DNA from 3 places in the Leisingera sp. ABD4_442 genome. Region 2 is predicted to be linked to each of the others. Evidence: riboswitches for the same ligand, from Rfam matches in the RefSeq annotation. Region 2 holds a riboswitch; each other region holds the start of a gene.
What was found. A riboswitch is a leader RNA that binds a small molecule or an ion and turns the genes downstream of it on or off. The one in region 2 is predicted to bind thiamine pyrophosphate.
Positions count from the first base shown of each region.

Region 1: linked by a shared signal. The riboswitch ahead of thiB (thiamine ABC transporter substrate binding subunit) and the one ahead of thiD (bifunctional hydroxymethylpyrimidine kinase/phosphomethylpyrimidine kinase) in region 2 are both predicted to bind thiamine pyrophosphate.
Region 3: linked by a shared signal. The riboswitch ahead of thiC (phosphomethylpyrimidine synthase ThiC) and the one ahead of thiD (bifunctional hydroxymethylpyrimidine kinase/phosphomethylpyrimidine kinase) in region 2 are both predicted to bind thiamine pyrophosphate.

Region 1 covers NZ_JBSWYB010000005.1:137,993-147,903, reverse strand. Annotated here, with positions in the region: gene ACXAHG_RS06530 (LysR substrate-binding domain-containing protein) at 1-571, opposite strand, end outside; gene ACXAHG_RS06525 (SDR family oxidoreductase) at 668-1,372, shown strand; gene ACXAHG_RS06520 (DMT family transporter) at 1,475-2,410, opposite strand; gene ACXAHG_RS06515 (malonate--CoA ligase) at 2,505-4,007, shown strand; gene ACXAHG_RS06510 (cation efflux transmembrane domain-containing protein) at 4,102-4,734, opposite strand; gene ACXAHG_RS06505 (MerR family transcriptional regulator) at 4,808-5,224, shown strand; gene ACXAHG_RS06500 (AAA family ATPase) at 5,228-6,382, opposite strand; gene aroC (chorismate synthase) at 6,469-7,569, opposite strand; TPP riboswitch at 7,802-7,893, shown strand; gene thiB (thiamine ABC transporter substrate binding subunit) at 7,926-8,903, shown strand; gene ACXAHG_RS06485 (thiamine/thiamine pyrophosphate ABC transporter permease ThiP) at 8,879-9,911, shown strand, end outside.
Region 2 covers NZ_JBSWYB010000059.1:1,205-11,115, forward strand. Annotated here, with positions in the region: gene ACXAHG_RS22615 (bifunctional aconitate hydratase 2/2-methylisocitrate dehydratase) at 1-2,214, opposite strand, end outside; gene ACXAHG_RS22620 (ABC transporter permease) at 2,461-3,204, opposite strand; gene ACXAHG_RS22625 (TenA family protein) at 3,201-3,857, opposite strand; gene ACXAHG_RS22630 (ABC transporter ATP-binding protein) at 3,857-4,582, opposite strand; gene tenA (thiaminase II) at 4,579-5,262, opposite strand; gene ACXAHG_RS22640 (ABC transporter substrate-binding protein) at 5,259-6,194, opposite strand; gene thiD (bifunctional hydroxymethylpyrimidine kinase/phosphomethylpyrimidine kinase) at 6,256-7,068, opposite strand; TPP riboswitch at 7,116-7,220, opposite strand; gene ACXAHG_RS22650 (AMP-binding protein) at 7,380-8,543, shown strand; gene ACXAHG_RS22655 (thiolase family protein) at 8,540-9,646, shown strand; gene ACXAHG_RS22660 (hypothetical protein) at 9,649-9,911, opposite strand, start outside.
Region 3 covers NZ_JBSWYB010000036.1:4,108-14,018, forward strand. Annotated here, with positions in the region: gene ACXAHG_RS19530 (ThiF family adenylyltransferase) at 100-1,062, opposite strand; gene ACXAHG_RS19535 (thiamine phosphate synthase) at 1,059-1,664, opposite strand; gene ACXAHG_RS19540 (thiazole synthase) at 1,664-2,431, opposite strand; gene thiS (sulfur carrier protein ThiS) at 2,433-2,630, opposite strand; gene ACXAHG_RS19550 (FAD-dependent oxidoreductase) at 2,599-3,567, opposite strand; gene thiC (phosphomethylpyrimidine synthase ThiC) at 3,564-5,378, opposite strand; TPP riboswitch at 5,516-5,644, opposite strand; gene bioB (biotin synthase BioB) at 5,859-6,836, shown strand; gene ACXAHG_RS19565 (8-amino-7-oxononanoate synthase) at 6,836-7,975, shown strand; gene bioD (dethiobiotin synthase) at 7,972-8,613, shown strand; gene bioA (adenosylmethionine--8-amino-7-oxononanoate transaminase) at 8,610-9,908, shown strand; gene ACXAHG_RS19580 (pimeloyl-ACP methyl esterase BioG family protein) at 9,911-9,911, shown strand, end outside.

The sequences.
Region 1 (9,911 bases), on a different contig from region 2:
CCTGGATCAGGGTTTGCGCCGCAAGATCCGCCAATTCAGGCTGATTTCCCGCTGTTAGAGCCGCATCTGTCCTGCTCACTGCTACCAGATCCACCAGCGATAGAAGGGCAGAGTTCAATCCGCTTTCCTGCGGTTTGGCGCCCTGGCGGATGGCGATGTCGATGCCGTCGCGCTTGAAATCGGTCAGGCTTTCCTCTGCCACGATCCGCAGGTCGATATCGGGGTGGCGGGCCTCGAACTCCGGCAGGCGGGGCACCAGCCATTTCGAGGCAAAGGAGGGCGGCACCGACAGCGTCACCCGCTGCACGGCGGGGGCCAGCTGGTCCGTTGCATCGCGGATCAGCATCAGCGCCTGCCGGACCGGGGCGTGGTAGCTGCGCCCTGTGTCGGTCAGCGTCAGGCCGCGGGCATGGCGGTGGAACAGCTTGTGGCCCAGATCGGCCTCCAGCCGCCGCACCTGCTGCGCCACGGCGCCCTGGGTCAGGTGCAGCTCCTCCGCAGCGCGGCCGAAATTCAGGTGGCGGGCGGCGGCATCGAACATCCGCAGGGCATTGAGGTTGGGCAGGCGCATCGCATCTCAGCCAGTAGTTTTCCTACAGTCTGGCGCGATGAGACATGATTGGTCAAGAGCGGCTTGAGCCGCCATCCTGAGACCAAGCAAAGGAGTATGGATATGACCAAAGTTGCCCTTTTCACAGCCGCTGGCAGCGGCATGGGCGCAGATGCCGCCCGCCACCTTCACGCACAGGGGTATGAGGTTGCGATCCTGTCCTCCTCCGGCAAGGGCGAGGCGCTGGCGCAGGAGCTTGGCGGGGTGGGCCATACGGGCTCTAATTTGGAGCAGTCTGATCTGCAGGCGCTGGTGGACAAGGCGATGGAGCGCTGGGGCCGGATCGACGTGCTGGTCAACTCGGCAGGCCACGGTCCCAAGGGCGACATCCTGGAGATCAGCGATGACGACTGGCACTTGGGAATGGAATACTACCTGATGAATGTGATCCGCCCGGCGCGGCTGGTGGCGCCTATCATGGCGGCGCAGGGCAAGGGGTCGATCATCAACATCTCCACCTTTGCGGTGTTCGAACCGGATCCGCTGTTTCCGACCTCCGGCGTGTTCCGGGCCGGGCTGGCGAGCTTTACCAAGCTGTTTGCCGACAAATTCGCGGCCCAGGGCGTGCGGATGAACAATGTGCTGCCGGGGTTCATCGACAGCCTGCCGGAGACCGAGGACCGCAAGGCGCGGATTCCGATGGGCCGCTATGGCACTGCCCGTGAAATCTCCGCGCTGGTGGCCTATCTGGCGTCGGATGATGCCGCCTATACCACCGGGCAGAATATCCGTGTGGATGGTGCCCTGACCCGCGCCATCTGACCTGTTCCACCTGGACGCAGGCGGGGCGCCCGCCCCTTCAAATGAGGGCGGGCGCGTCGCCCTGGCGGGCTCCAGCCGCTCAAGAGCCCTTTGCAGAGCCTGTTATCCGCCCTTTGGGTCGATCATTGGCTTGGCCTTGCCGCGCTGCAGGCCCAGCCGGTGCTCGCGCCAGATCACCAGCGCATTGCCGGCAATCACCAGGGCCGCGCCTGCCAGCATCACCAGCGTCGGCCATTCCTCGAACCAGACATAGCCGATCACGATGGCAAAGATCATCGAGGCATAGTCATAGGGCGCCAGCATCGAGGCGGGTGCAAAGCGGTAGGAGGAGGTGACCAGGATCTGCGCCACCCCGCCGACCAGCCCGGCGCTGACCAGCAGCGCCGAGGTTTGCGTATCCGGCATCACCCAGCCGAAGGGCGCGGTCAGCAGCGCCAGGCCCGAGGCGGTCAGCGAGAAGTAGAACACGATCGCCGCTGTGTGTTCGGATTGCACCATCCGGCGGATGTGGATCTGCACAAAGCCGCGGGCGATTGTCGCCGCCAGCACCAGCAGCACGCCCAGCAGAGCGCCGTCGCCGAGGTCCCCGCCCAGGCGCGGCCAGATCATGATCATGACCCCCAACAGCCCAACAGCCACGGCTGAAATCCGGACCATCCGGATCTTTTCGCCGAGAAACAGCGCTGCCAGGATCAGGGTGAAGATCGGGGTGGCATAACCGATGGCGGTGACCTCGGGCAGCGGCAGCAGCGCCAGCCCCATGAAGGTCATCCCCATTGCCGAGGTGCCCACCAGCCCGCGCCACACGTGAAACATCGGTTTGCGGGTGATCAGCCCGTGCCGCAGCTCGCCGCGCATCGCTAGCCAGGCCACGATCACCGGAATCGCAAAGAACGAACGGAAAAACACCGCCTCGCCCGCGGGCACATGTTCCGACGTCGCCTTGATGATCCCCGAGAGCGCGGTGAACAGCGCAATTGCGGTCACCTTGAGCAGGATCGCCAGCATAGGCCGATGCGATGTTAAGGATTTTGCCATGGCGCGAACCTGCGCCCCTGCGCCGCAAAGATCAATGGCTTGATTTCAGCCTTTGGCCGCGCGCAAATGGCGCCGCCAGATGAAGGAGCCGCCGATGTATGACGCCAACCACCTGATCCGCCAGCTGCGCGAGTCGTCCCTGGGGCGCGAGGATGATGTTTTTGCCCGCCTGCCGGATGGCAGCACAGTGAGTTTTGGCGCGCTGTTTGCAGGGGCGGAGCGGATGGCCGCAGCGCTGGCTGCGCAGGGCGTGCTGCCCGGCGACCGGGTGGCAGTGCAGGTGCAGAAGACCATTCAGGCGATTGAGCTGTATCTGGGCACCGTCATGGCCGGCGGTATCTTCCTGCCGCTGAACACTGCCTACACCGGGCCGGAGGTGGCCTATTTCATCGGTGATGCGACACCGCGCGTGATGGTTTGCGACCCGGCGCGGCTGGAGGAGATCAGCGCCGTGGCAGGCGCCGCGCAGGTGCTGACGCTGGACGCCGAGGGGCAGGGGAGCTTGCGCGATCTGGCGGACGGGCAGGGCGGGTTTGCGGCAGTTGCCCGGGAGCCCGGTGACCTGGCTGCGATCCTTTACACCTCGGGCACCACCGGGCGGTCCAAAGGGGCGATGCTGAGCCACGATAACCTCGCCTCCAACTCGCTGATGCTGCGGGAATACTGGCGGTTCACGGCGGAGGACGTGCTGATCCACGCGCTGCCGATCTTCCACACCCATGGCCTCTTTGTGGCGACCAATGTGGCGCTGTTTGCAGGTGCTCAGGTGGTGTTCCTGCCGGGGTTTGATGCCGATGCCATTCTGGACGCGATGCCCAATGCCACTGCGCTGATGGGGGTGCCGACCTTCTATACCCGCCTGCTGGCGGACGCGCGCCTGACCCGGGAGCGTGCGGCGAATATGCGCCTGTTTATCTCTGGTTCTGCGCCCTTGCTGGTGGATACGCATGAGCAATGGGAAGCGCGCACGGGCCACCGCATCCTGGAACGCTACGGGATGACCGAAACCAATATGAGCACCTCGAACCCTTACGATGGCGAGCGCCGGGCCGGTACCGTCGGCTTCCCGCTGCCAGGGGTTGAGGCACGGGTGATGCAGGACGGTGCAGAGGTGTCTGCTGGAGAGATCGGCGTGCTGGAGGTGCGCGGGGCCAATGTTTTCCAGGGCTACTGGCAGATGCCGGAGAAGACGGCGGAGGAACTGCAGGCCGATGGCTGGTTCATCACCGGCGACATGGCCAAGATCGACGCGGATGGCTATGTCACCATTGTCGGGCGCGAGAAGGATCTGGTGATCACCGGCGGTTTCAACGTTTATCCCAAGGAGATCGAAAGCCTGATCGACGATCTGCCCGGGGTTCTGGAAAGCGCGGTGATCGGCGTGCCGCATGCGGATTTCGGCGAGGGGGTGGTTGCGGTGGTGGTGCCGGAAGGTGACGGCACCAGCGTTGAGGCGATCACGGCGGCGCTGTCGGGGCAATTGGCCAAGTTCAAGCAGCCCAAGGAGATCATCCTTCTGGACGCCCTGCCGCGCAACACCATGGGCAAGGTGCAGAAGAAAGCCCTGCGCGAGGAATACGCGGGGCTGTTTGCTTGAGGGGCAGCGTCCGGCCCGGCGGGGAGGGCGTGTAGCGCCCACCCCGTGGGGGGCGGGACGGGCGCTGCCCGCGCCGCATAGCGGCGCAGGCGGGTTAGTGAGCGTGGGCATGCGCCTCTTCCTCGCGCCATTCCCGCACCGCGTGCACCAGGATCTGGAACGCAGAGCTGAGGAACAGCCCGCCCATGATGCCGGCCACAATGAGGTCCGGCCAGCCGGTGGCGGTGCCCCAGACACCCAGCGCCGCGATCATCACCGCCACATTGCCGATCGCATCATTGCGCGAGCACAGCCAGACCGAACGCACATTGGCGTCGCCGTCCTTGTAACGCGCCAGCAGCATGACCGAGATCAGATTGGCCGCCAGCGCCATGAAGCCGATCACTCCCATGATCTGCGCCTGCGGCACGCCAACGTAAAACACCTGATAGATAGTGGAGCCGAACACCCAGGCGCCCATCAAGAGCAGGCTGATCCCCTTGCCCAAGGCGGCCAGCGCCCGGGTGCGCAAGCTGGCGCCGATCACCGCCAGTGAAATACCATAGGTCAGCGCATCGCCCAGAAAATCCAGGGCGTCTGCCTTCAGCGCCTGGCTGCCGGACAGCTGGCCCGCCCCCATTTCCACCGCAAACATGCCGGCGTTGATGGCGATCACCAGCCAAAGCCTGCGTTTGTAGTCCGCTGATACCCCGTCGAACCGGGCTTTGTGATTGCAGCAGCCTGCCATTGCTCTTGTCCTCATTCCTGATTCGAGATCAATGTAGGTGCTCTAGTCACTAGAGCTTCAAGAGGTTCTTACCGTGTTTTCCATCGGCCAGCTGTCCAAGGCCACCGGCGTCAAGGTGCCCACCATCCGCTATTACGAGGAAATCGGCCTGCTGCCGCAACCGGGCCGCAATGCCGGCAACCAGCGCCGCTACGGGCAGGACGGCATGGATGCATTGGGTTTCATCAAACACGCCCGCGACCTCGGCTTCCCGCTGGAGGACATCAGATCGCTGATGGCGCTCGACGGGCACTTGGGCGAGGATTGCGCCGAGGCTGACCGGATTGCCCGCAGCCAGCTGGCCAATGTCCGGGACCGGATCCGCAAGCTGGAGCAGCTGGCGTCCGAGCTGGAGCGGATCAGCCATCTCTGCGACGGCGGGCACGGGGGCTGCTGCAAGGTGCTGACAGCCCTGGGCGACCACAGCCAATGCGCAGGCGATCACATCTGAACGCTACCGCTTCGGCCAGCTCCAGCGCGGCGGCTCCAGATCCTCAATCCGGGTCTCTCCGAATTCCTTTTGCAAGATCACGGACAATGCCCCGGTGTCCTCCAGTTCCTGCGCCAGATGGCTGTTGTGGGACACCACGATGATCTGGCTGTCCCGGCTGGCGCGTTTGATCAGCCGCGCCAAGGGCGCGATCAGCTCCGGGTGCAGGCTGGTTTCGGGTTCGTTCAGCACCATCAGCTCGGGCGGGCGCGGGGTCAGCAGCGCGGTGGCCAAGAGCACATAGCGCAGGGTGCCGTCCGACAGCTCCGCCGCCGACAAAGGCCGCAAGAGCCCGTGCTGCTGCATCTCCACCGCAAACAGCCCGCCCTGAAGCGAGACATCGACGCTGGCGCCCGGGAAGGCATCTTCGATGGCTGCGTCAAAACCCGGCCCGTCGCCGATTTCCCGCAGGGTGGCAATCGCCGCAGCCAGATCCGCACCGTCCCCCGCCAAAGCCGGGGTGCGGCTGCCGACGGCGGGGCGGCGGGCGGGCGAGTCCCGGTCGGTGCGCAGGCTGTCATAGAAGCGCCAGCCACGCATCCGTTCGCGCAATGACAGCATTTCCGGCGCCTGCACCGGATCGGCGGCATGGGTCATCATGCTGTCAAAGGGACGCAGGTCGCGCGACAGCTCCACCCGCCGGCCGCTGCCGTCCCGGCCCGTCACAACCGCGCCGCGGCGCTCGGCAATGCTGTTGGCGCGGCCCAGGCTTTCGCCGACCCAAAGCGCTTCGGATTTGATTTCGGGATCGTTGCCGAACATCGTCCGCGGCACCGGCGCGGGCAGGCCAAGGTCGACCGCATATCCGTAGTCTTCTGCCGAAAACCCCAGCTTTAGAGCCACAGCTCCCTTGCGCCGAGTGCCCTCAACGGGAACTTCGCCGCGCTTCATGCGGGCGCTGATGTGTTCCGGGCCGGCCCACAGTGTCGACTCCAGCCCGCCCTCACCTGCCAGTGAAGCGATGGCCCTGCCCTGGGCCACCTCCGCCAGCAGCCGCAGCGAACGGTAGAGCGAGGATTTGCCTGCCCCGTTGGCGCCGCTCACCACGGTGAGCTGCTCCAGCGGCAGGGTTGCATCGCGGATCGAGCGGTAGCCGGAGATGGCCAGGGTAATCAGCATGGCGAAGGACCGGATGTGAAAAGCGCTGTGCAAAACCTGCTTGGTTTTGCAGCGCTTCGCAACAGGTCCCGTCAGGCATCAACTGTTCAGCCGATATGGCCCTGGTTTTCGCCGATCTGGCCGCGGTGCAGCAGCAGGTGGTCCAGGATCACGCAGGCCATCATCGCCTCTGCCACTGGCACCGCGCGGATGCCGACGCAGGGGTCGTGGCGGCCCTTGGTGATCACCTCGGTCGCGGAGCCGTCCTTGCGGATCGACTGGCGCGGAGTGAGGATCGAGGAGGTTGGCTTTACCGCAAAGCGCACCACAACATCCTGCCCGGTGGAAATGCCGCCGAGGATGCCGCCGGCGTGGTTGGAGGAATACTCGGGTCCGTTTTCGCCCATGAAGATCTCATCGGCGTTTTCCGAGCCCTTGAGGCGCGCGGCATTCATGCCTTCGCCAATTTCCACGCCTTTTACAGCGTTGATCGACATCATCGCGGCGGCCAGGTCGGTGTCCAGCTTGCCATAGACCGGCGCGCCGATGCCTGCGGGGACATTGCGCGCGACAACTTCAACAACTGCCCCGACCGAGTCATGCGCCTTGCGCAGGGCTTGCAGGTAGTCTTCCCATTCCTGCACTGCGCCTGCGTCGGGGATCCAGAAATCATTCTTCTCAATTGCGTCCCAGTCGAACCGGCTGCGGTCGATCTCCAGCTCGCCCATTCGGGTCATGTAGCCCTTGATCTCCAGCCCGGGCGCCAGCGCCTTGATTGCTTCACGTGCAACACCGCCGGCCGCCACCCGCGCCGCGGTCTCGCGTGCGGAGGAGCGGCCGCCGCCGCGGTAATCGCGGTTGCCGTATTTCTGGAAATAGGTGATGTCGGCGTGGCCCGGGCGGAAGGTCTGGGAAATCTCGCCGTAATCCTTGGACCGCTGGTCGGTGTTCTCGATCATCAGCTGTACGGGCGTGCCGGTGGTCATGCCGTCGAACACGCCGGACAGGATCTTGACCGCGTCCGGCTCATTGCGCTGGGTGGTGTTCTTGTTCTGGCCGGGACGGCGCTTGTCGAGCCACTGCTGCAGCATTTCCGGCGCCAGCGGCACGTTCGGCGGGCAGCCGTCGACGGTGGCGCCAAGCGCAGGCCCGTGGCTTTCGCCCCAGGTGGTGACGCGGAAGAGGTGTCCAAAGCTGTTCATCGACATGAGGCGCGGTCTCCTTTGCGGGACGTGCTTAGCGGGCAGGGGCCTGTGCCTCAAGCGGATTCCTCTGCGGCAAAGGCGAGAGGGGGCGCTGCCCCCGCCGCCTGGGGCGGCTCCCCCGGGATATTTTCTGCCAGAAGAACACGGGATCGGCGCGGGCAGCGGTCCAGTTTGCATGGACCGTAGGTCCTGACGGGGCTTTGGCTTGTCTTTGCTGCGGCTGGGGCATAATGTTCGCGCCACCTCGGGGTGCGCGCAGGCGCTGAGATGACACCCGTTGAACCTGAACCGGATCACACCGGCGGAGGGAAGGTACTGGACAGCCTCCACCCTTGCCCAAAGCCGCAAAGGAGGATGGCATGAAACATCTTGCATTTGCAGCGGGACTGCTCGGCGCCTCGGCAGCCTTTGCCGAGACGCCCGAACTGGTCGTTTATACCTATGACAGCTTTGTTTCCGACTGGGGGCCGGGGCCTGCGGTGGAGAAAGCGTTTGAGGAAGTGTGCGGCTGCGACCTGAAACTGGTTGGAGCGGGCGACGGTGCTGCGCTTTTGGCGCGGGTCAAGCTGGAGGGCGCGCGGTCGGACGCGGACGTGGTGCTGGGGCTGGATACCAACCTGACCGCGGCGGCCAAAGAAACCGGGTTGTTTGCAGAGCATTCGGTCAGCGCCGAGTTTGCGCTGCCGGTGGAGTGGAACGACGCGACCTTTGTGCCTTATGACTGGGGCTACTTCGCCTTTGTGCACAACGCTGATGCCGCAGCGCCCGCGGACTTCAAGGCGCTGGCCGCCAGCGACACCAAGATCGTCATTCAGGATCCGCGCTCCTCGACCCCCGGCCTGGGCCTGCTGCTGTGGGTCAAGGCCGCCTATGGCGACGAGGCGCCGGAGATTTGGAAGGGGCTCTCTGACAACGTCGTGACCGTGACCAAGGGCTGGTCCGAGGCTTATGGCATGTTCCTGGAAGGCGAGGCCGACATGGTGCTCTCCTACACCACATCGCCCGCTTATCACCTGATTGCCGAGGAAGACGGCTCCAAGGCGGCGGCGGCCTTTGACGAGGGGCATTACATGCAGGTGGAAGTGGCCGGCAAGCTGGCGAACAGCGATCAGCCGGAGCTGGCGGATCAGTTCCTGGCCTTCATGGTGTCGGACGCGTTCCAGTCGATCATCCCGACCACCAACTGGATGTACCCGGCGGTGACCCCGGCGGCAGGCCTGCCGGAAGGATTCGGCACCCTGATCGCGCCTGAAAAATCGCTGCTGCTGAGTGAAGCTGAAGCGGCAGAGGTGCGCGATGCGGCGCTGGGCGAATGGCTGGACGCGCTCAGCCAGTAAGCGCCTTTCCCGGTATTAGCGCTGCCCTTTTGGTGGCTGCGCTGATATTGGGGACGCTGGGGGCTGTTGCGCTCAGGGCTGAGGCCGGCACCGGGTTTGGCGCCAGCGACTGGGCCGCGCTGCGGTTCACCCTGACCCAGGCGAGCCTGTCGGCGCTATTGAGTGTTGGCCTCGCCATTCCCGTCGCCCGCGCGCTGGCGCGGCGGCGGTTTCCGGGGCGGAGCCTGCTGATTGCGTTGTTGGGCGCGCCCTTCATTCTGCCTGTTATTGTGGCCATCCTGGGCCTGCTGGCGGTCTTTGGCCGGGCGGGCTGGCTGAGCCAGGTGCTGATTTCCCTAGGGTTAGAGCCTGTTCAGATCTACGGGCTGCACGGAGTGGTGCTGGCGCATGTGTTCTTCAATCTGCCGCTGGCGACGCGGCTGATCCTGCAGGGCTGGCAGGAGATCCCCGCCGAACGCTTCCGGCTGGCGGCGCAGCTGGATGCCGGGCCGCTGGCGATGTGGCGGCTGCTGGAAGGGCCGATGCTGCGGCGGGTGGCACCGGGGGCGCTGGCGGTTGTCTTTGCCATTTGCCTGTCGAGCTTTGCGGTGGCGCTGACCCTGGGCGGCGGGCCGAAGGCGACGACCATTGAACTCGCCATCTATCAGGCCTTTCGTTTTGACTTTGACCTGGGCCGCGCGGCGCTGCTGTCGGGTATGCAGCTGCTGCTGACCGGTGCCGCCGCGATGGTGGCGCTGCGGGTGTCGGCGGGTGAGGGCTTTGGCGCGGGCCTGGACCGGGCGGTGCGGCGCTGGGACGGGCAGGGCGGATTTGCGCGCTGCCTGGATGGGTTTTGGATTGCCCTGTCTGCCGCGTTTTTGCTGCTGCCGCTGGCGGCGATTGTGCTGGCGGGGATGCAGGGGCTGACAGATTTGAACAGCGGTGTTTGGCAGGCGGCGGGCAACTCCATTCTGGTTGCCGCGCTCAGCACCGTGATTCTGCTGATGCTGGCCCTGCCGATGGCCGCTG
Region 2 (9,911 bases):
GCGGATAGTGTCGTGGGTGTAGCGCTTGGACACGTCTGCGTTGTTGACGTCAGGGTCGGCGATCATCGGTTCCACGATTTGGTCGAGATCAACGACAACTTCGGCAAAGTATTTGGCGTTGCTGTCCGGGGTCAGGGCAGGTTTTTCACCAGATTTTATTTCGGCGATGCGCTTGTCTGCCTTGTCGATCAGCCCCTGCAGCGTGCCGGATTCGTTGTCCATGCCCTTGCCGATCATGATCTGGATGCGGTTTTTGGCCAGTTCCAGAGAACCGATCAGGGTTTCATCGTTGGAGATGCAGATCGAAGCCTTGGCCTTCATCTCTGCTGTCCAGTCGGTAAAGGTGAAGGCTTGGTCGGCCAGCAGGGTGCCGATGTGCACCTCGATGACACGGCCCTGGAAGACGTTGTCGCCATGCTGCTTCAACATCTGGGCCTGGGTGGCGTGCACGACGTCACGGAAGTCCATGTGGTCGGCCATGGTACCCTTGAAGGTTACCTTGACCGATTCCGGGACCGGCATGGTGGCTTCGCCGGTTGCCAGTGCCAGCGCGACGGTGCCAGAGTCGGCGCCGAAGGCCACGCCCTTGGACATGCGGGTGTGGCTGTCGCCGCCGATGATGATGTCCCAGTCATCCACGGTAATGTCGTTCAGCACCTTGTGGATCACGTCGGTCATTGCGTGGTATTCGCCCTTGGGGTCTCGGGCAGTGATCAGGCCGAATTTGTTCATGAAGGACATCAGGCGCGGTATGTTGGCCTGTGCTTTCAAGTCCCAGACAGAGGCCGTGTGGCAGCCGGACTGATAGGCGCCGTCAACCGAGGGTGAGATGACGGTGGCGGCCATCGCTTCCAGTTCCTGGCTGGTCATCAGCCCGGTGGTGTCCTGAGAGCCGACAATGTTGACCTTGACCCGCACGTCAGAGCCTGCGTGCAGCACCGCGCCCGGGGTTGCACCGCGGGCATTGGCGTTAAAGATCTTCTCAACCGCGGTCAGGCCCTGGCCTTCGTGGGTGATTTCCTTGGCCGGGGCAAAAACCGGTGCTGGTTCAACGCCCAGCACCTCGGCAGAAAAGCTTTGCAGCTTCTTGCCAAAGACGATCGCATAAGAGCCGCCGGCCTTCATGAACTCGACCTTCTGCGGCGTGAAGGAGGCGGTGAGGTCGGCCAGCTCCTTGGAGCCGTCTTCGCTGTACAGCTTCTTGTCCTTGCTGTTGATGGTCAGCACGGTGCCGGTCTCAACCGAGTATTTCTGCTCTAGGACGGGGCTGTCGTCGTTGTTCAGGATCGGATTGCCTTCGCCGTCGACTTTCTTGACCCAGTTCTTGAGGTCGATGCCGATGCCGCCGGTCACGCCCACGGTGGTCAGGAAGATCGGCGAGATGCCATTGGTGCCGCCGACAACCGGTGCGATGTTGACGAAGGGCACATAGGGGCTGGCCTGTTTGCCGGTCCACAGCGCCACGTTGTTGATACCGGACATCCGTGAGGAGCCCACGCCCATGGTGCCCTTTTCCGCCACCAGCATCACCCGTTTGCCGGGGTGCTGCAGTTTCAGCGCTTCGATTTCCTGCTGCGCCTTTCCGGACATCAGGCATTTACCGTGCAGCTCGCGGTCGGAACGCGAATGCGCCTGTCCGCCGGGCGACAGCAGATCGGTGGACACATCGCCCTCGGCGGCCACATAGGTCACTACCTGAATTTCTTCTTCGATATCCGGCAGCTTGGTGAAGAATTCAGCCTTGGCGTAGCTTTCCAGAATATCCTTGGCGATGCTGCTGCCTGCCTCATATGCGGCTTTCAGTCGGCCGGTGTCCGCCTCATACAGGAACACTTGGGTTTTCAGGACCTCTGCTGCGTCCCGGGCAATGCCGGCATCATCACCCAGGGCCAGATCCAGCAGAGCCTCGACCGAAGGGCCGCCCTTCATGTGAGAGAGCAGCTCAAATGCGAAAGAGGTGGAGATCTCCGGGACATCGGCTTCGCCCAGGATGATCTCTTTCAGGAATTTCGCCTTAACGCCGGCCGCGCTCGTGGTGCCGGGCAAGGTGTTGTAGATTAGGAAGTTTAGCGAGTCGGCGCGGTGCGCGTTGCCGGCATCCTTGATTTGCGCAATGAGCTCTTCCACCAGGGCGCCGTCGTCGATGGGCTTAGGGTGCAGGCCCTGTTCCTTGCGGGTTTCGATTTCATTCAAGTAGTCAGTGTAAAGGCTCATGGCTATCCCGGCGAGTAAGCGTTCAGGTGATGGGGGGCCCAGGTTGCAGAAGCAGCCGACGGGCCCGGGTCTCAGTTTGTATGCGGCGGTATACCATCCGGGAGGGCTTTGCAAGATCCCTGGCAGTGGCACGATGCCCCATCTGAACGGCCGGTGCCGCTGCGCGTTCGGGGTTCGCAGTTTTATCGCTGGATTGGCGTGTGATCCAAGCGTGACGAATCCGCGCAGACCTTGGTGCGGGCATGTTCAGCCGTGGCCGCCATCGTGGCTGAGGGGGCGCAGCAAGCGGCCGGCGGCCTGGTGAAGGAGTATTGAAAACACCCCCAGTGTCAGCATCGCGGCAAACATCAGGTCGGTTTTCGCGCGGCCGTTAGCCAGCAGCATCAGGTATCCAAGCCCGCGCGAGGCGCCGACCCATTCGCCGATCACAGCGCCGATGGGCGCATAGACCGCTGCCAGCCGCAGGCCGGACGCCAGCGAGGGCAGGGCCGCAGGCACCCTGATTTGCCATAGAATCCGCGACGGTTTGGCCTGCATGGTCCGGGCAAGGTCCAGATACCCTGGCGGGGTTCGCATCAGCCCGTCCAGAAAGGCAGAGGTGACCGGGAAATAGATGATCAGGACTGCCATGGCGATTTTCGACCACAGACCGTAGCCCAGCCACAGGGTCAGGATAGGGGCCAGGGCAAAGACTGGCAGCGCCTGGGTGAAGACCAGCACCGGCTGCACCAGGGTGCGGACCGCCGGAGATGCCGCCAGCTGGATGGCAGTGGCAATGCCCAAGGCGGCACCGATTACCAGGCCCAAAAGCACCTCGGCAGCGGTTACCGCCGTGTGTTCCGCGATGATCCAGCGATGGATCCACCAGGTTTCTGCCACCAGGGCCGGGCCTGGCAGGATAAAGCGGGGCAGCCCGGTCAGGCTGACCACCGCCTGCCACAGCAGGAGCGCAGCGGCGGCTGAGGCGAGGCCGGCCTTCCAGCCTGTCATCGTGCCACCGGGAACCCGGCCCAGGCCGCATCAAAGAAGGCACGCTCAAGTTCCACCGCGCGGGTGAACAGGCGGGTGGCCTCGGCCTGCGCTTCCGGTTCCAAGGCGGGGTAGGCTGCGTCCAGCTGTGCCCTGAGGTAGGCCACGACGCCTGCGAAGCTCTCGCCTGCGTGCAGGGTGATCCATTCGCCCAGCCAGAACGGCAGGTCCGCGGCCTGGTCCTCAACTGGGGCGGCCCAGTCCAGATAGATCCATTCAGCCACCACCAGGACCGCCAGCATGTTGGTATAGCTGCCGGACTGGCGGGCCTCGTCCATCAGGGCCTGGAAGGCGCGGGTTTCCGGTGCCGGCTGCTGGCCGCTGGTAGGCACGCCCAAGGCGTCGAGGCTGCGCAGAAAATAGGTGTTTTCCGGTCCGCAGATCAGGCCGAGGAACCGGGCGCCGGGCACCACGTCGGCCAGGCTGGGGCCATGGGCGACGGCAGCGGCCAGAAGGCGCACGAAGCCCTCGATAAAGAGGTAATCCTGCTGCAGGTAGCCGGCCATCTTGTCCCGGTCCAGTGAGCCATCGGCCAAGGCATAAGTGAAGGGATGGCGGGTCGCTGCGTGCCAATCGTCACGGCAGGCAGCGCGGAGCTGTTCGGTGATACTCATCAGTGGCCCTTTCTGAGAAGTGTGAGGAGACCCGCCTGCACCTTCATCACTTGCGGCGCGGCGGCGGGCCGGGGCAGGGGGATTTGCGGGGCGGGAACATCAGTTAGCCCCTGCACCGTCAGGATTTGGATTGAATGGCCCATGCGGGCGGCTTCGCCCGGGTCGTGGGTGACCAGCAGAACAGTACGGTCCTGCAGCAATTCGGCGGCAAGATCCTGCATGTCAGCCCTGGTTTGCGCATCCAGTGCAGAAAAGGGTTCGTCCAGCAGGATGACGGGTTTGTCTTCCATCAGGGTGCGCGCAAGCGCCACCCGCTGGCGCTGGCCACCGGACAACGCGGCAGGTTTCTTGTGCGCATGGTCTGTCAGCTGCACCCGTTCTAGCAGATGCTGCAAACGGGCAGGGTCGCCCTTGCCGCCGCGCAGCCTGGCGCCGAGAGCGATATTCCGGGTGACGGTGGCCCAGGGCAGCAGCAGGTCGCTTTGTGCCATGTAGGCCACGCGCGGGGCGGGATCGGAGCCGTCCGACGCAGAGATCGTGCCGTTAAAGTCCGCCCCTGTCTGCAGCCCGGCGATCAGCCGGAGCAGGGTTGTCTTTCCGGTGCCCGAGCCGCCCAGAAGGCAGGTCCACTGTCCGGCGGGCAGATCCAGTTTCAGCGGCGCAAACAGCCGTGCGCCGCCGATGCTGGCACTGCCCGCAACAGTGATCCCGGGCGCCGGTGTCATGGCTCCAGGCCCATCTGCCAGAACCCGGCCTCAAGTTCTGTGGCAGTGGAGAATGCCCGGCACAGGGACTGCCAGACCGGCAGCTGGTCATAGCTTGCCCCTAGCCGCCGTTCCAGGGCGCTGTCCAGCAGGACGCCGGTATCGAGGCAAACCTGCTGGTACTCCGCCCCGGCATAGGTGCAGATCCAGGCGCTGTAGGTATCGCTGGTTGCTTCCTGAGACAGCCGTGCGCCGATTTCACCGTACCCCATGACACAGGGGGCAAGTGCTGCCAGCAGGGTCAGGAAATCGCCGGAGTAGCCCGCCTCCAGCACATAGCGGGTATAGGCCAGGTTGCCGGGGCGTTCGGGGGTGGCGAACAGTTCCTCCTGCGGGATGCCTGCCTCTGCACAGATGCTGATATGCAGCTTCATCTCCTCGCTGATCAGCGCGTTGACTGTGGCCGAGGCGGCCAGCATTTCCGCGTGGGTTTCGGCCTTGACCACCGCCAGCGCCCAGGCGCGGGAGAAGTGGACCAGGAACACGTAGTCCTGACGCAGGTAGTGCAGGAAGGCTTCGCGCGGGAGCGAACCGTCGCGCAGGCCTTCGACAAAGGCATGGCGGGTGTAGTCGCGCCACAGATCGCCAGCCGCCGCCCGCATCAGCCCGAAAGCGCGGCCATAATCCGGAGCCGCGCTCATTTCGCGGTCACGTCGATGGTGATGGCCTCCACCGCATTGGTGCTGCTGATCATGCCTTTTTCTTGAAGGAACGCCTCGAACCGTTCATAGCGGCCGGCGTCAAACCCGGCCGGGCGCAGCGCAAAGCGGGGCAGGGTGTCGGCCCAGGCGCGGGCGTTCAGTTCATCTTGCAGTTCAGGTGACGTGCCCGAGAAGATTTCCCAGCTTTTCTGCGGGTTGTTGACGATGAACTGGGTGGCCTTTTCGGTTGCAGCCAGGAAGCGCTCGACCTTGCCTGCGTCCATGGTTTCGGGATTGGCAACATAGATCAGCTCGTCATAGGAGGGCACGCCTTCCTCCTCAATATAAAAGCAGGTGCCGGGGCGGCCCTCGATGTCCATCTGGTTCAGCTCGAAGTTACGGTACGCCCCGATCACCGCATCGACTTGGCCGCTCATCAGCGAAGGCGACAGGGAGAAGTTCACGTTGATCATCTCGACGTCGTCCAGGGCAACGCCGTGCTTGCCCAGAACCGTTCCCAGGACAGCCTCTTCGACCCCGGCAACAGAGAAGCCGATCTTCTTGCCCTTCAGGTCGGCGGGGGATTTGATCGGGCCGTCCTCAAGGACAAGCAGGCAGTTGAGCGGGGTGGCAACCAGGGTCCCAACCCTTTTCAGCGGCAGGCCCTCGTGGATCTGAAGATGCAGTTGCGGCTGATAGGAAACCGCCAGATCCGCCTGGCCGGCGGCCACCAGGCGCGGCGGGGCAGAGGGGTCTGCAGGCGGCACGATCTCCACCTCCAAACCCTGTTCGGCAAAATACCCCTGTTCCTGCGCTACGATGACCGGCCCGTGATCGGGGTTGATGAACCAGTCCAAAAGCAGGGTCATCTTGTCCTGGGCTGCGGCGGGGGTAGCGGCCAGAAGGGCCAGTACGGTTGCAAGTCTTTTCATGGAAGGCGTTTCCTTTGTGTTCACATTCGGGGGGCGAAGGGTGTTTGGCCGGCCGGATCTGTCAGCGGCAAGCGGCAGGCCATTGGCGGTGGAAGTGGTGGACAGGGCCGTGGCCTTGGCCCACCCCAAGCCCGTCAGCGGCAGCAATTGCACCTTGAAGGTAGGCGTGGGCTTCGGTGGCGGCCTGGGCCAGCGTTAGGCCTTTGGCAAGGCCCGCGGTAATGGCAGAGGACAGGGTGCAGCCGGTGCCGTGGGTGTTGGCCGTCAGCAGGCGCGGGGCGGTGAATTCGGCGATGACACCGTCAGCCGAGATCAGAAAATCATGGCAGGTGCTGCCGGTGCTGTGGCCGCCTTTCATCAGGACAGCCTTGGCGCCCGTGCGGCAAAGAGCCAGCCCCTGCGCGGCCATCCTGTCCGGATTGTCTGCGGGTGCCTCGTTCAGAAGGGTTGCGGCCTCCGGCAGGTTGGGGGTCAGCAAGTTTGCGCGCGGCAGCAATTCCCGGCGCAGCGTGTCCACGGCTTCCTGCGCCAGCAGGGCGTCGCCGGATTTTGCCACCATTACCGGGTCCAGGACAACCGGGCCAGGGTAGTCTGCGATAGCTGTGGCGACGGTTTCGATGATCTGCGGCGTGGCCAGCATACCGATCTTGATGGCCCGCACATCCAGATCGCTGAGAACCGCATCGATCTGTGCGGCGACCACATCCAGCGGGATCCCGTGCACCGCCGTGACCTGGCGGGTGTTCTGGGCGGTAACTGCGGTGATGACGCTGGCGCCGTACACCCCCAGCGCCGACATGGCCTTGAGATCCGCTTGGATCCCGGCGCCGCCGCCGCTGTCGGATCCTGCAATAGTCAACGCAATATGGGCCATTGGCACCCCCCCCAAAAAAATTAAGGGCACCGCATACGGAATACGTCTTCAGGTTTGAGACCGTTCCCTACGCCGGTATTGCCCGGATCAGGTTCGATGGGTTAGCGCATCAGCGCCTCTCAGCCCCAAACGGGGCACCCCAACGGTTGCAGGCTGGATAACAAGGCTGCTGCATTCCGTCAACGCCGCGCAGGGATGGCGCCGTTTTTTCCAGCCGCACCGCTGGTCATTGGGTGAAAAATTCAGTTGGATGGCACCGTCCCGGCTGCAGGCCGCCGGGCAGGAGAAGGCCAGAAAGGAAGCGCGCTGCCGTGGCAGGAGATGAGGATTGTTTTCAAGTTGCGCCATCTGCACGCGTCCTGACGCCAGAGGCTGCGGGTGTTGAAGTGCTGTTGAGGTGCATCGGCCGCAAAATACCGTTCCGGGCAGGGCCGCAGGCTTCCAGGCCGCTGCAGGACGGGCCGGGCGAAAAGCAGCGGGTCTATTGCGAAAGCTCCGGCTCGACTGGAGCGCCAAAGCTGATCCGCCGCCGCCCGGCCAGCTGGCGCGCCAGCTTTGCTGTCAATGCGCGGCTGCTGGCGGCAGGGCCGCAGGATGTCTATGCCGTGCTTGGGCATCTGGGGCATTCGCTCAGCCTGTATGCGGCAGTGGAAGCGTTGCATCAGGGGTGCGGGCTGGCGGTTTTGTCCAGGCAAAGCCTAGTGCAGCAGGCCGCCGCGGTCCGGCAATTCGGGGTGACAGTGCTATATGCGACGCCCAGCCAGCTGCGCCTGCTGACCGGCGCAGCCAAGGGCGTTTTCGAAGGCGTCAGGCATGTGATGTGCGGCGGTGGCAAGCTCGATGAGGCCCTGCGCAATGCCCTGGCGGACCGGTTTCCGGGGGCGCAGGTGCTGGAGTTCTTTGGCGCGTCCGAGACCAGTTTCATCTCTGTATCAGATGGCAGCACGCCGCCAGGATCGGTGGGCAAGGCCTATCCCGGGGTTGAAGTGCGGATTGGCGGTGGCGGCGCGCCGGGGGAGGCCGGGGAGATCTGGGTGAGAAGCCCGTATCTGTTTGAAGGCTATGAAGGAGGCAGCAGCGATCTGACGGCCTGGGACGATGGGTTCCTGTCAATCGGGGAAATCGGGGTGCTGGATGCTGGCGGATACTTGTACCTGCGGGGGCGGCGCAGCCGTATGGTGACGGTCGCGGACCAGAACGTTTTTCCTGAGGCGGTCGAGGCAGTTCTGCTGGCGGAACCCGGTGTTGCTGCTGCGGCGGTGCTGGCGCTGGAAGATCCGCTGCGCGGGCACCGGATCGTGGCGGTGGTGCAGGGCGGCGGCAGCGGGGCCGCACTGCGCAAGGCCTGCCGGGCTGCCTTGGGAGACGCTGCTGTGCCGCGGGAAATCCGCAAGACAGACAGGATGCCGCTGCTGCCGGCCGGGAAGCCGGACCTGCAGCGTCTTGCCCGGATGTGGCAGGAGGGGGTGCTGTGAGCCGGAGTTTTATAATCGCTGCCTGCCGCAGCGCGGTTGCGCCGCGCAATGGCGCTTTCAGGGCCTGTCTGCCGCATGATTTGGCGGCGCCTGTGATCAAGGATGTGCTGGCCAGGGCAGGCCTGGCACCGGAGCAGGCAGGCGAGCTGGTGCTGGCAAATGCCCTGGGAGCGGGGGGCAATCCTGCCCGTATTGCCGCCCTGGCAGCGGGGCTGCCGGAGCGTGTTGCGGGCCTGAGCCTGGACCGGCAATGCGCGGGCGGGCTGGATGCGGTGATCCTTGGCGATGCGATGATCCGTGCTGGGCTGCATGATGTGGTGATTGCCGGCGGTGCCGAAAGCTATTCCCGCCGCCCGGTCCGGATGCACACCTTTGCCGATGGCCGCCCGCCAGAGGCCTATGATCAGGCGCTCTTTACCCCCTGGCCGGACCGCGACCCTGGCATGGCGGAAGCGGCAGAGGCGCTGGCGCAGCAGCTGAAAATCAGCCGCGATGACCAGGACGCCTGGGCGCAGGACAGCCATGCCAAGGCCCTGTCTGCAAGACCGCGGCTGGCAGCAGAGATCACCCCGGTTGCAGGTCTTGGCCAGGATAGTTTCAGCCGGGCACTGGCACCCCGGCTGTGCGCGCGGGCCCGGCCGGTTTGCGGCAGCATCACTGCAGCGAACATGGCCGTTGCTGCGGATGCCGCGGGGTTTGTGCTGATGGTTTCGGAAAAGATCGCCCGGCGGCATCCGGGTCCCGCTGCAGCTGTGCTGGCTGGTGCCACCCTGGGCGCGGATCCAACGCAGCCGGGTCTCGCACCGGTCCCCGCTGTGGCTGCGGTGCTTGGTCAGGCTGATTTGACGCCGCGCGATCTTGCCGCGGCGGAGGTCATGGAGGCCTTTGCGGTTCAAGCCATTGCCTGCCAGCAGGGGGCGGGACTGCCGCAGGAGATTGTCAACCGGCACGGTGGCTCCCTGGCGCGCGGCCATCCGATCGGGGCTTCGGGCGCGATCCTGGCCGTGCGGCTGTTCCACGACTTGGCGGCGGGCGGCGGCACCGGCCTTGCGGCCATCGCATCCGCCGGCGGGCTGGGCAGCGCATTGCTTTTGCAGGCCTGAGCCTAGGGCAGTTTGCGGATCCGGTCGCTGGCGCGGATTTCGCCATCACCCACGATCCGGCACAGCACGCCGCGCAGGCGCAGGGGACGGTGCGGCCGGTGATTGATCCAGGCAAGGCTTTCGGCGCCGTAGCGGTCGCGCCATTTCACACAGGCCGTGTTGAACTTATCCGAAACCTCGACCACTGCGCTGCCGATTTGCAGCCGGGTGCCAACAGGCATGCTGGCTTCGCTCAGGTCCAGATCCGCGACGATCGTGTCGCCTG
Region 3 (9,911 bases), on a different contig from region 2:
ACAGGTTCTGGGCACCAAGTTAGAAAGCCTTCCGGGCAGTCTCCTTCCTGAAACCGGCCTCAAAACCGCCTGTCAGCGACTTACGCCATGGTGCCGGTTTCAGTTTCCTGCGGCCATCAGCGCCAGATTGCGGTACCCCGCCAGATGCAGGTCCGATGCTGCGCCCCAGGCGCGCAGTCCGGTTCGGCAGCACAGCACGATACGCCCTGTGCGCGGCAGGCCGGCGGCCAGCAATTGCGCGCGCGCAATCCTGCGGGCCTGCGGCAGCGGCAGCTGCGGCGCCTCAGCCGCATCACGCAGCTCGATCACGGTGTCCGCGGGTGTGACCTGCCGGGGCGCGATGAAAGGCAAAGCCTGTTCCGGTTCCTCCGCGCCGTCAAAGCGGAAGCTGCTGAGCTGCAGGTCTTCCAGGCGGAAAATGAAAAGCTGGCCCTTGGGGGATGGCTGATGGTCCAGCAGCGCCTTCAGGGCCAGCTGCGCCTGCAGCGCGCCGATCATGCCCACGGCCGGCCCCATGACGCCGGCAGTTGCGCAGGTCGCGGCCCGTGCCGGCAGATCCGGGAAAACGGCGCGAAGCGAGGGCGCGCCGCCGCAGAAGCCTCCGGCATAACCGGACTGGCCCAGGGCAGAGGCAGAGATCAGCGTCTTGCCTTGCCGCAGGCATTCGTCCGACAGGATATAGGAAACGGCAAAGCTGTCTGCCGCATCGACAACCAAATCCGCTTCGGCCGCCAGCTCCGGCGCGTTGGCGGCATCCAGGGTCTGGACCAGGGCGGTTGCATCCAGGTTCGGATTGGCAGCCAGCAGGCGCCGCCGGGCCGCTTCGGCCTTGGGCCGCCCCAGATCCTCCATGGCATAAAGCACCTGCCGGTGCAGGTTGCTCTCCTCCACCAGGTCGCCATCCATCACCGTGATCCGCCCGACACCCGCGCCGCCCAGGTATTGCAGCACCGGGCAGCCAAGCCCCCCGGCGCCAATCACCAGCACATGGGAGCGGGCCAGCACGTCCTGGCCCTGCGCGCCGACCTCCGGCAGGATCATCTGGCGGGCATAGCGGCTCATGCGTCTTCCCGGGCCCGGCAGGCCTCAGCCCATTCCCGGGTGCGGGCCTCGGGGTCGTCTGCCAGCTGGATGTCTGTCACCACCGCAGCGCTGTCTGCGCCCGCGGCGAAGACCCCCGGCAGCCGCTCCGGGGTCAGCCCGCCAATGGCAACCAGCGGGGTCTTTCCCGCCATCCGCTTCCAGCGCGCGACCCGCTCCAGCCCCTGCGGGCCCCATTTCATCTTTTTCAGAAGCGTCGGATAGACCGGTCCCAAGGCGACATAGGCCGGGTCAAACGACAATGCCCGCTCCAGCTCGCTCTCGTTATGGGTCGACAGGCCGAACCGCACGCCCCTGCGGCGCAGGGCGGCGAAATCGGCGGTATCCATATCCTCCTGCCCCAGATGCACGAAGCTGCAGTTCAGATCCAGCGCCGCCTGCCAGTAGTCATTCACCACCAGCTGCGCCTCATGCACCGCGCAGAAATCCCGCGCCCGGGCGATCTGGCGGCGAACCTCACCTTCCGGCGCGTCCTTGATACGCAGCTGCACCAGCCTGGCCCCCTGCGGCACCAGCAGCTCCAGCCGGGCCACATGGCCCACGATCAGGTAAAAACGCTCCATCATGCAAACTCCGCCAGGCCCAGAACCGGGGTCGATGGCACCGCCATGTCGCGGCGCTCCATCGGATCGGCCTCATAGCCAAGCCGCCCGGCCTCAACCGCCAGCGCCATTGCGCGGGCCATCCCGGCAGGGTCGCCGGCCTTCGCGACGGCGGTGTTCAGCAGCACCGCATCCATGCCCAGCTCCATCGCCTGGGCCGCGTCCGAAGGGCGCCCGATGCCGGCGTCCACAATCAGCGGCACCTCCGGAAAATGCGCCCGCATCGCCCGCAGCGCATCCGGGTTGCGCAGCCCCTGGCCGGAGCCGATCGGCGCACCCCAGGGCATCAGCACCTCGCAGCCCGCGTCCAAGAGCTTTTCGCCCACCACCAGATCATCGGTGGTATAGGGGAACACCTGGAACCCTTCGCTGCTCAGCACCTGCGCGGCCTCCACCAGCCCGAACACATCCGGCTGCAGCGTGTCGGAATGGCCGATCACCTCCAGCTTGATCCAATGGGTGCCGAACAGCTCCCGCGCCATATGGGCAGTGGTCACTGCCTCCTGCACCGAATGGCAGCCCGCCGTGTTGGGCAGAATGCGGCAGCCGGCGCCGCGCAGGCTCTGCCAAAAGCCGGCGCCGGAGCCATCTGCGGTTTCCCGGCGCAAGGACACGGTGATGATCTCCGTGCCGCTGGCCTTCACCGCCTCCGCCAGCACCGCAGGCGACGGGTATTGCGCGGTGCCCAGCAGCAGCCGCGAAGTGATCTCTGTATCGTAGAACTTCATCTCAGCCTCCCTGCATCGGCGCAAGAACTTCCAGCCGGTCGCCCTCGGCCAGCTGCACATCGCCGCGCTTGCCGCGGGCGACAAAGGCGCCGTTCAGCGCCGTGGCGACAGCGGGGCTGGTAAACCCCAGTTCCTCCAGTGCGGCGGCCAGAGTGGGTCCCGTCACCTCATGCGGTTTGGCGTTTACGATGATCTTCATCCGTGGTCTCCGGTAATAATCGGTCTGCGGCCTGCTGCGCCATCGCGGGCGCCAGCAGAAAGCCATGGCGGTACAACCCGTTGAGGTAAAGCGTGCCGTCCTGATCAGTCAGCCGCGGCAGGTTGTCAGGGAAGGCCGGGCGCAGGCCCGCGCCGGTTTCCACCACGCTGGCTTCGGCAAAGCCCGGGTGCAAAGCAAAGGCCGCGCTCAAAAGCTCGCTCAGCGAGCGCAGGCTGATGGCGCGGTCAGAGCTGCTCTCGATCATGGTGCCGCCGATCATGAAATGCCCGTCGCCGCGCGGCACGAGGTACAGCGGCATCCGCGGGTGCAGCAGGCGCAGGGTGCGGCGGATCTCCACCTGCGGGCAATGCAGGATCGCCATCTCGCCGCGCACCGGGCGCAAACCGGGCAGCGGCGCCGCCATCCCGGTGCAATCCAGCGTGACCCGGCCCGGGGCGGGGGCGCCATAGCGGATCTTGACCCCCAGTTCCTGCACCTTGGCGCTCAGGTCCCGCAGCGCCCGCCGCGGGTCCAGATGCGCCTCGCCCTTAAAGAACAGCCCCTGCGCAAACCGCCCCGCCAGTGCCGGCTCCAGCGCGCCGATCTCTGCCCCCTTCACGCCCCGGTGGCCGCGGGTGCGGCGGGCAAAGCGGGTCAGCTCCGCCCGGTCGCGGGCAGGCGCCACCACCAGCGTGCCGCGCCTGTGCACGGCCGTGACCTTGGCCCACCAGCCGAAGGCGCGGCTGCCGAGGGTGATCACCTCTTCCTCGGCGCTTTCGCGTTCGCACCAGGGCGCCAGCATACCGCCCGCAAAACGCGCAACGCTGCCGGCTCCGGGTGCTTCGCCCCGCTCATAGACGGTGACTGCCGCCCCGCGCTGCGCCAGTTCATAGGCGCAGGCGAGACCGGCAAGGCCCGCGCCTGCGATGGTGATCATTCCGCGGGCTCCGCAGCCTCGGCGGCAGGCACATACAGCTCGCCGCCCTCGCGGAACTTAGCGGCCATCGCCTCCATACCTTCTTTCTGCGCCTCGGAGCGGATGTCGTGCGAAATCCGCATCGAGCAGAACTTCGGCCCGCACATGGAGCAGAAATGCGCGACCTTGTGGGCTTGTTTCGGCAGGGTCTGGTCGTGGAACTCGCGCGCGGTGTCCGGGTCCAGCGACAGGTTGAACTGGTCCTCCCAGCGGAACTCGAAGCGCGCCCGGCTCAGCGCATCGTCGCGGCGCTGGGCGCCCGGCAGACCCTTGGCGAGGTCGGCAGCATGGGCGGCGATCTTGTAGGTGATCACACCGGTCTTCACGTCGTCCCGGTCGGGCAGGCCCAGGTGCTCCTTCGGCGTCACGTAACACAACATCGCGCAGCCGAACCAGCCGATCATCGCCGCACCGATACCGCTGGTGATGTGGTCATAGCCCGGCGCGATGTCAGTGGTCAGCGGCCCCAGCGTGTAGAACGGCGCCTCGTGGCAGCACTCCAGCTGCTTGTCCATGTTCTCCTTGATCTTGTGCATGGCGACATGGCCCGGCCCTTCGATCATCACCTGGCAGTCCTTGGCCCAGGCAGTCTTGGTCAGTTCACCGAGGGTTTCCAGCTCGGCAAACTGCGCCTCGTCATTGGCGTCCGCGATGGAGCCGGGGCGCAGCCCGTCGCCAAGCGAGAAGGAGACGTCATACTGGCGGCAGATGTCGCAGATTTCCTCGAAATGCTCGTAGAGGAAGCTCTCCTTGTGGTGATGCAGGCACCACTTCGCCATGATCGAGCCGCCGCGTGAAACAATCCCCGTCACCCGGTTCACCGTCATCGGCACCATGTGCAGCCGTACGCCCGCATGGATGGTGAAATAATCGACGCCCTGTTCCGCCTGCTCAATCAGCGTGTCGCGGAACACTTCCCAGGTCAGATCCTCGGCAATGCCGTTCACCTTCTCCAGCGCCTGGTAGATCGGCACGGTGCCGATCGGCACCGGCGAATTGCGCACGATCCATTCTCGGGTGTTGTGAATGTTGCGGCCCGTGGACAGATCCATCACCGTGTCGGCGCCCCAGCGGATCGCCCAGACCAGTTTGTCCACCTCTTCCTCCATCGAGGAGGTGACGGCAGAGGTGCCCATATTGGCGTTGATCTTCACCTTGAAATTGCGGCCGATGATCATCGGCTCGATTTCCGGATGGTTGATGTTGGCCGGGATGATGGCGCGGCCCGCGGCAATTTCCTGGCGCACGAATTCCGGCGTCACGTAGTCCGGGATGTTGGCGCCAAAGTCATTGCCGTCGCGGTTTGCATGGCAGGGCGACAGCTCGCGCAGCTGGTTTTCGCGGATCGCGACGTATTCCATCTCCGGGGTGACGATGCCTGCCCGTGCATAGGCCAGCTGGGTTGGCGCCTTGCCGTCCTTGCCGCGCAACGGCGCAGGTTTCACCGGGAACTCCGGCACCAGCCGGTCGCCCTCGACAAAGCCGTTGTCCTCGGGCTTCACATCGCGGCCCTGATAGCTCTCGACGTCGCCGCGGGCGAGGGTCCACTGGCGGCGCAGGGCGGGCAGCCCCTGGCGGATATCGGTCAGCACGTCCGGGTCGGTGTAGGGGCCGGAACTGTCATAGACCGGCAGCGGCGCCTCGCCCGCGGTGGGGTGGGTGGCGATCTCGCGCATCGGCACGCGGATGTCCTCATGGACCTCGCCGCTGACGTAGATCTTGCGCGATGCGGGCAATGCGCCGGTGGTGATCTTGGGGTTGGGGACGTTCATCTGGTGTTCCTCCGGGCCTTCGGTTCAAAAACACCAATTGAGCCGGGACGGAGGAAAACGGGCAGGGGGGTGTACAGCCGGTGTACGGCCGGTGCACGCATGCTGCCTGTCCGAAACACCGCTTGCCGCCGGGGCGCCGTGCGATGCTTCTTGCTTCCTACGCCAGTATCAACTGGGTCAGGTTCAAAGGGTCGCACCGCCGGTCCGGGATGCCCCGCACCATGACGCCTCTCAGTCCCTTAGGCGGGACTCCCCTGCGTGGCTTTAGGGGTAGGGGAGGCGCGGGCCTTCCGTCAACTGAAAATTTTGTAGATTATTTTTCTTTATTAGTATCAGCGCTCTGCGGGCGATACCGGTGCCGAATTGAGGCAAATCGCTGCAGCGCGGCTTTGGCGCTTGATCGGCGGCATTGAAATTATCTATAAAACGCCGCAACGCCATCCGCGCATGGCCGTCAGGTATACGAGAACAGGAGACAGCATGCTGGACGCTGCACCCATCCGCACCGACTGGACCCGCGAGGAAGCGGAAGCGATTTACAACAAGCCTTTCATGGACTTGCTGTTCCAGGCGCACAGCGTGCACCGGCAGTATTTCGACCCCAACCAGGTGCAGAAATCCAAGCTCCTCAGCATCAAAACCGGCGGCTGCGCCGAGGATTGCGCCTATTGCTCCCAGTCGGCGAGGAACGGCGCCCAGCTGCAGGCGTCCAAGCTGATCGAAGTGCAGCGGGTGATCGCCGAGGCCAAGAAAGCCAAGGAAGGCGGCGCGACCCGCTACTGCATGGGCGCCGCCTGGCGCTCGCCCAAGGACCGCGACATGGCCGCGCTGGAGGCGATGGTGCAGGGGGTAAAGGATCTTGGCATGGAAACCTGCATGACCCTTGGCATGTTGGACGAAGAGCAGGTGTTCCGCCTGCGGGATGCCGGTCTCGATTACTACAACCACAACATCGACACCTCCGAGCGCTACTACTCTGAGATCATCACCACCCGCACCTTTGCCGACCGTATCGACACCCTGAACCGGGTGCGCGAGGCAGGCATCAAGGTGTGCTCGGGCGGCATCGTCGGCATGGGCGAGCAGCAGCTGGACCGCATCGACATGATGCTGGCACTGGCAACGCTGGAGGAGCATCCGGATTCGGTGCCGGTGAACATGCTGATCCCGATTGCCGACACGCCGCTGGCCGATGTCGAAAAACTGGATCCGATCGAATTCGTCCGCTCCGTGGCGCTGGCCCGCATCCTGATGCCGAAATCGCATGTGCGCCTGTCCGCAGGCCGCACCGACATGTCGGACGAGATGCAAGCAATGTGCTTCTTTGCCGGTGCCAACTCGATCTTTGTGGGCGACACGCTGCTGACCGCGGACAACCCGGAAGAGGACAAGGACCAGCAGCTCTTCGACCGTCTGGGCATCACCGCGATGGCGGCAGGCTGCGACGGCAGCCGCTGATGGCAAGCGCCTTTCCGAGGCATGAGAAATCGCTGGAAGCGCTGCGCTCGCGCGGGCGCTACCGGCAGCTGATGCCGCGGGACGGTTATGACTTTGCCTCCAATGACTATCTCGGGCTGGCAGGCAGCGATGTGCTGCGTGCCGCCGCTGCCGATGCGCTGGCCCGCGGGGTGCCGGTTGGGGCAGGCGGCTCGCGCCTCTTGCGCGGCAATGACGCGGAACACCAGCTGCTGGAGACGGAGGCTGCGGAGTTCTTCGGCACTGAGGCGGCACTGTTCATGGGCGGCGGCTTCAACGCTAATCAGGCGATCTTCTCCACCCTGCCGCAGCAGGGCGACCTGGTGCTGTATGACGCGCTGATCCATGCCAGCACCCATGACGGGATGCGGCTGGGCCGGGCTGAGACGCGCAGTTTTGCCCATGGCGATGCGGAAGACGCTGCGCGGGTGCTGAAGGACTGGCGCTCGTCAGGCGGCGCAGGCCAGGTCTGGATCGCGGTTGAGGCGGTCTATTCGATGGATGGAGACCTCGCCCCGCTGGAGACGCTTATTGCGCTGGCGGATGTCACCGGTGCTGTTCTGGTGGTGGACGAGGCCCATTCGACGGGTGTGTTCGGCGATCTGGGTCGCGGACTGGCGCAAGGCATCGCCCACCGCCCCAACGTCCTTTCCTTACACACCTGCGGCAAGGCGCTGGGCGCCTCGGGCGCGCTGATCTGCGGTCAGCGGGTGCTGATCGAGACGCTGATCAACAAGGCCCGCGGGTTTATCTTTGCCACTGCCCCGTCGCCGCTGAACGCGGCACTGGTGCGGGCGGCCTTGCAGGAACTTCAGCAGAACCCGGGCCGTCGGGAACAGGCTTGGCAGGGGATCACCCATGCCCAAGGCGAGGCCAAGCGCCTTTGCGGGCTGGAGGGGGTTCAAAGCCAGATCCTGCCGGTGGTGATTGGCGACGACAAACGCACCATGGCGCTGGCCGCTGCGATGCAGGCCCGCGGCTATGACATCCGCGGCATCCGCCCGCCGACGGTGCCCCGCGGCACTTCGCGGCTGCGGTTGTCGATCACTTTGAATACGGCGGCAGGGGTCATCACCCGGATGTTTGAAGACCTCGCCCGGGAAATGGAGAGTGCAGCATGAGCGCGCTGATTGTCACCGGAACCGACACCGGCATTGGCAAGACCATCTTTTCCGCCGGCCTGGTGCAGGCGCTGGGCGCAGCTTATTGGAAGCCGGTGCAATCGGGCCTGGAAGAGGAGACCGACAGCCAGACAGTGGCCCGCCTGTCGGGCCGTCGGGCATTGCCGGAGGGCTACCTACTGCAGCTGCCCGCCTCGCCGCATCTGTCGGCGGAGGCCGAGGGTTTGGAGATCGACCCGGATGCGCTGTCTTTGCCTAAAGTCGATGGCGTGCTGGTGGCCGAGGGGGCAGGCGGGCTGATGGTGCCTCTGAACCGTGAGATGCTGTATCTCGACCTCGTCGCCCGCTGGCGAGCGCCGGTGATCCTGTGTGCGCGGACGCAGCTGGGGACGATCAACCACACGCTGCTGTCGCTGAAAGCGCTTCGGGATGCGGGCTGCACCGTTGTGGGCGTTGCTTTCATCGGCGACGCGGAACCGGCGGTGGAGGAAACCATCTGCCAGTTCGGCCAAGTGGCGCATCTGGGGCGGCTGCCGGTGCTAGTGGAGCTGACCTCCGACGCGCTGGCGGTGGCCTTTCAGGCCAGCATCCGGGTGGACCTGATCGAGGAGGCGCTGGCCAAAGGTGAGACGGCATGAGCGCGGCAGACCTCACCCAGCTGGAGTTTGACCAGCAGCACCTTTGGCACCCCTACACCAATGTTGCCAAGCCCGGGCCCACCTTTGTGGTGAAGGAAAGCGAGGGGGTTTATATCACGCTGGACGACGGAACCCGGCTGATCGACGCCATGTCGTCCTGGTGGTGCATGATGCATGGACATAAAAACCCAGCGATCACCAAAGCCATTCATGACCAGCTCGACACCCTGCCGCATGTGATGTTCGGCGGGCTGACCCATGATCCGGCCATCGACCTGGGCCGCAAACTCTTGGAGATCACACCTGAAGGCCTCACCCGCATCTTCTACTGCGACAGCGGGTCTGTCTCGGTCGAGGTGGCGATGAAGATGGCGGTGCAGTACCAGCATGCTATCGGCCAGCCGGACCGCAAGGAGTTTGCCACCATCCGCTCTGGCTATCACGGAGATACCTGGAAGGCGATGAGCGTCTGCGACCCGGACACCGGCATGCACCACCTGTTCCAGGGCGCGCTGAGCGTGCAGCATTTCGTCTCCCGCCCGCCGGTCCGCATCCACGAGGAGTGGAGCGACGACCCGGCGCAAAACGGGTTGGGCGAGTTGCGCAATGTGCTGGAAGCCACCGCCGATAGGATCGCCGCCTTCATCCTGGAACCCGTCGTGCAAGGCACCGGCGGCATGTATTTCTATCACCCCGAATATCTCAATCAGGCCCGTGCCATGTGCGATGAGCTGGGCATCCTGCTGATCTTCGACGAGATCGCCACCGGCTTTGGCCGCACGGGCGAATTGTTTGCCACCAATTTCTGTTCGGTGGAGCCGGATATCATTTGCCTCGGCAAGGGGCTAACCGGCGGTCATATCTCCTTTGCCTGCACCATGACCAACGACCGCGTGGCGGAAGGCATCGGCGGCGGCAATCCCGGCCTGTTCATGCACGGGCCGACCTATATGGGCAACCCGCTGGCCTGCGCGGCGGCCAAGGCTTCGCTGGACCTGCTGACCGGGCAGGACTGGCGCGGCACGGTGGCGGCAATCGGCGAACAGATGCAGGCCGAACTGGCCCCGGCCCGCGATCTGCCCAATGTGGCGGACGTGCGGGTGCTGGGTGCCATCGGGGTTATCGCAATGAAGCACCGGGTCTCGGCGGACGAGGCCCACGCGCGCGCCCATGAAATGGGCGTCTTCCTGCGCCCCTTCGGGCGCAATATCTATACCATGCCCCCGTTCATCACGACGCCGGATCAGCTGAGCGAAATCACCGCAGGCATGCTGCGGCTGGCGCGGAAACTGTAACCG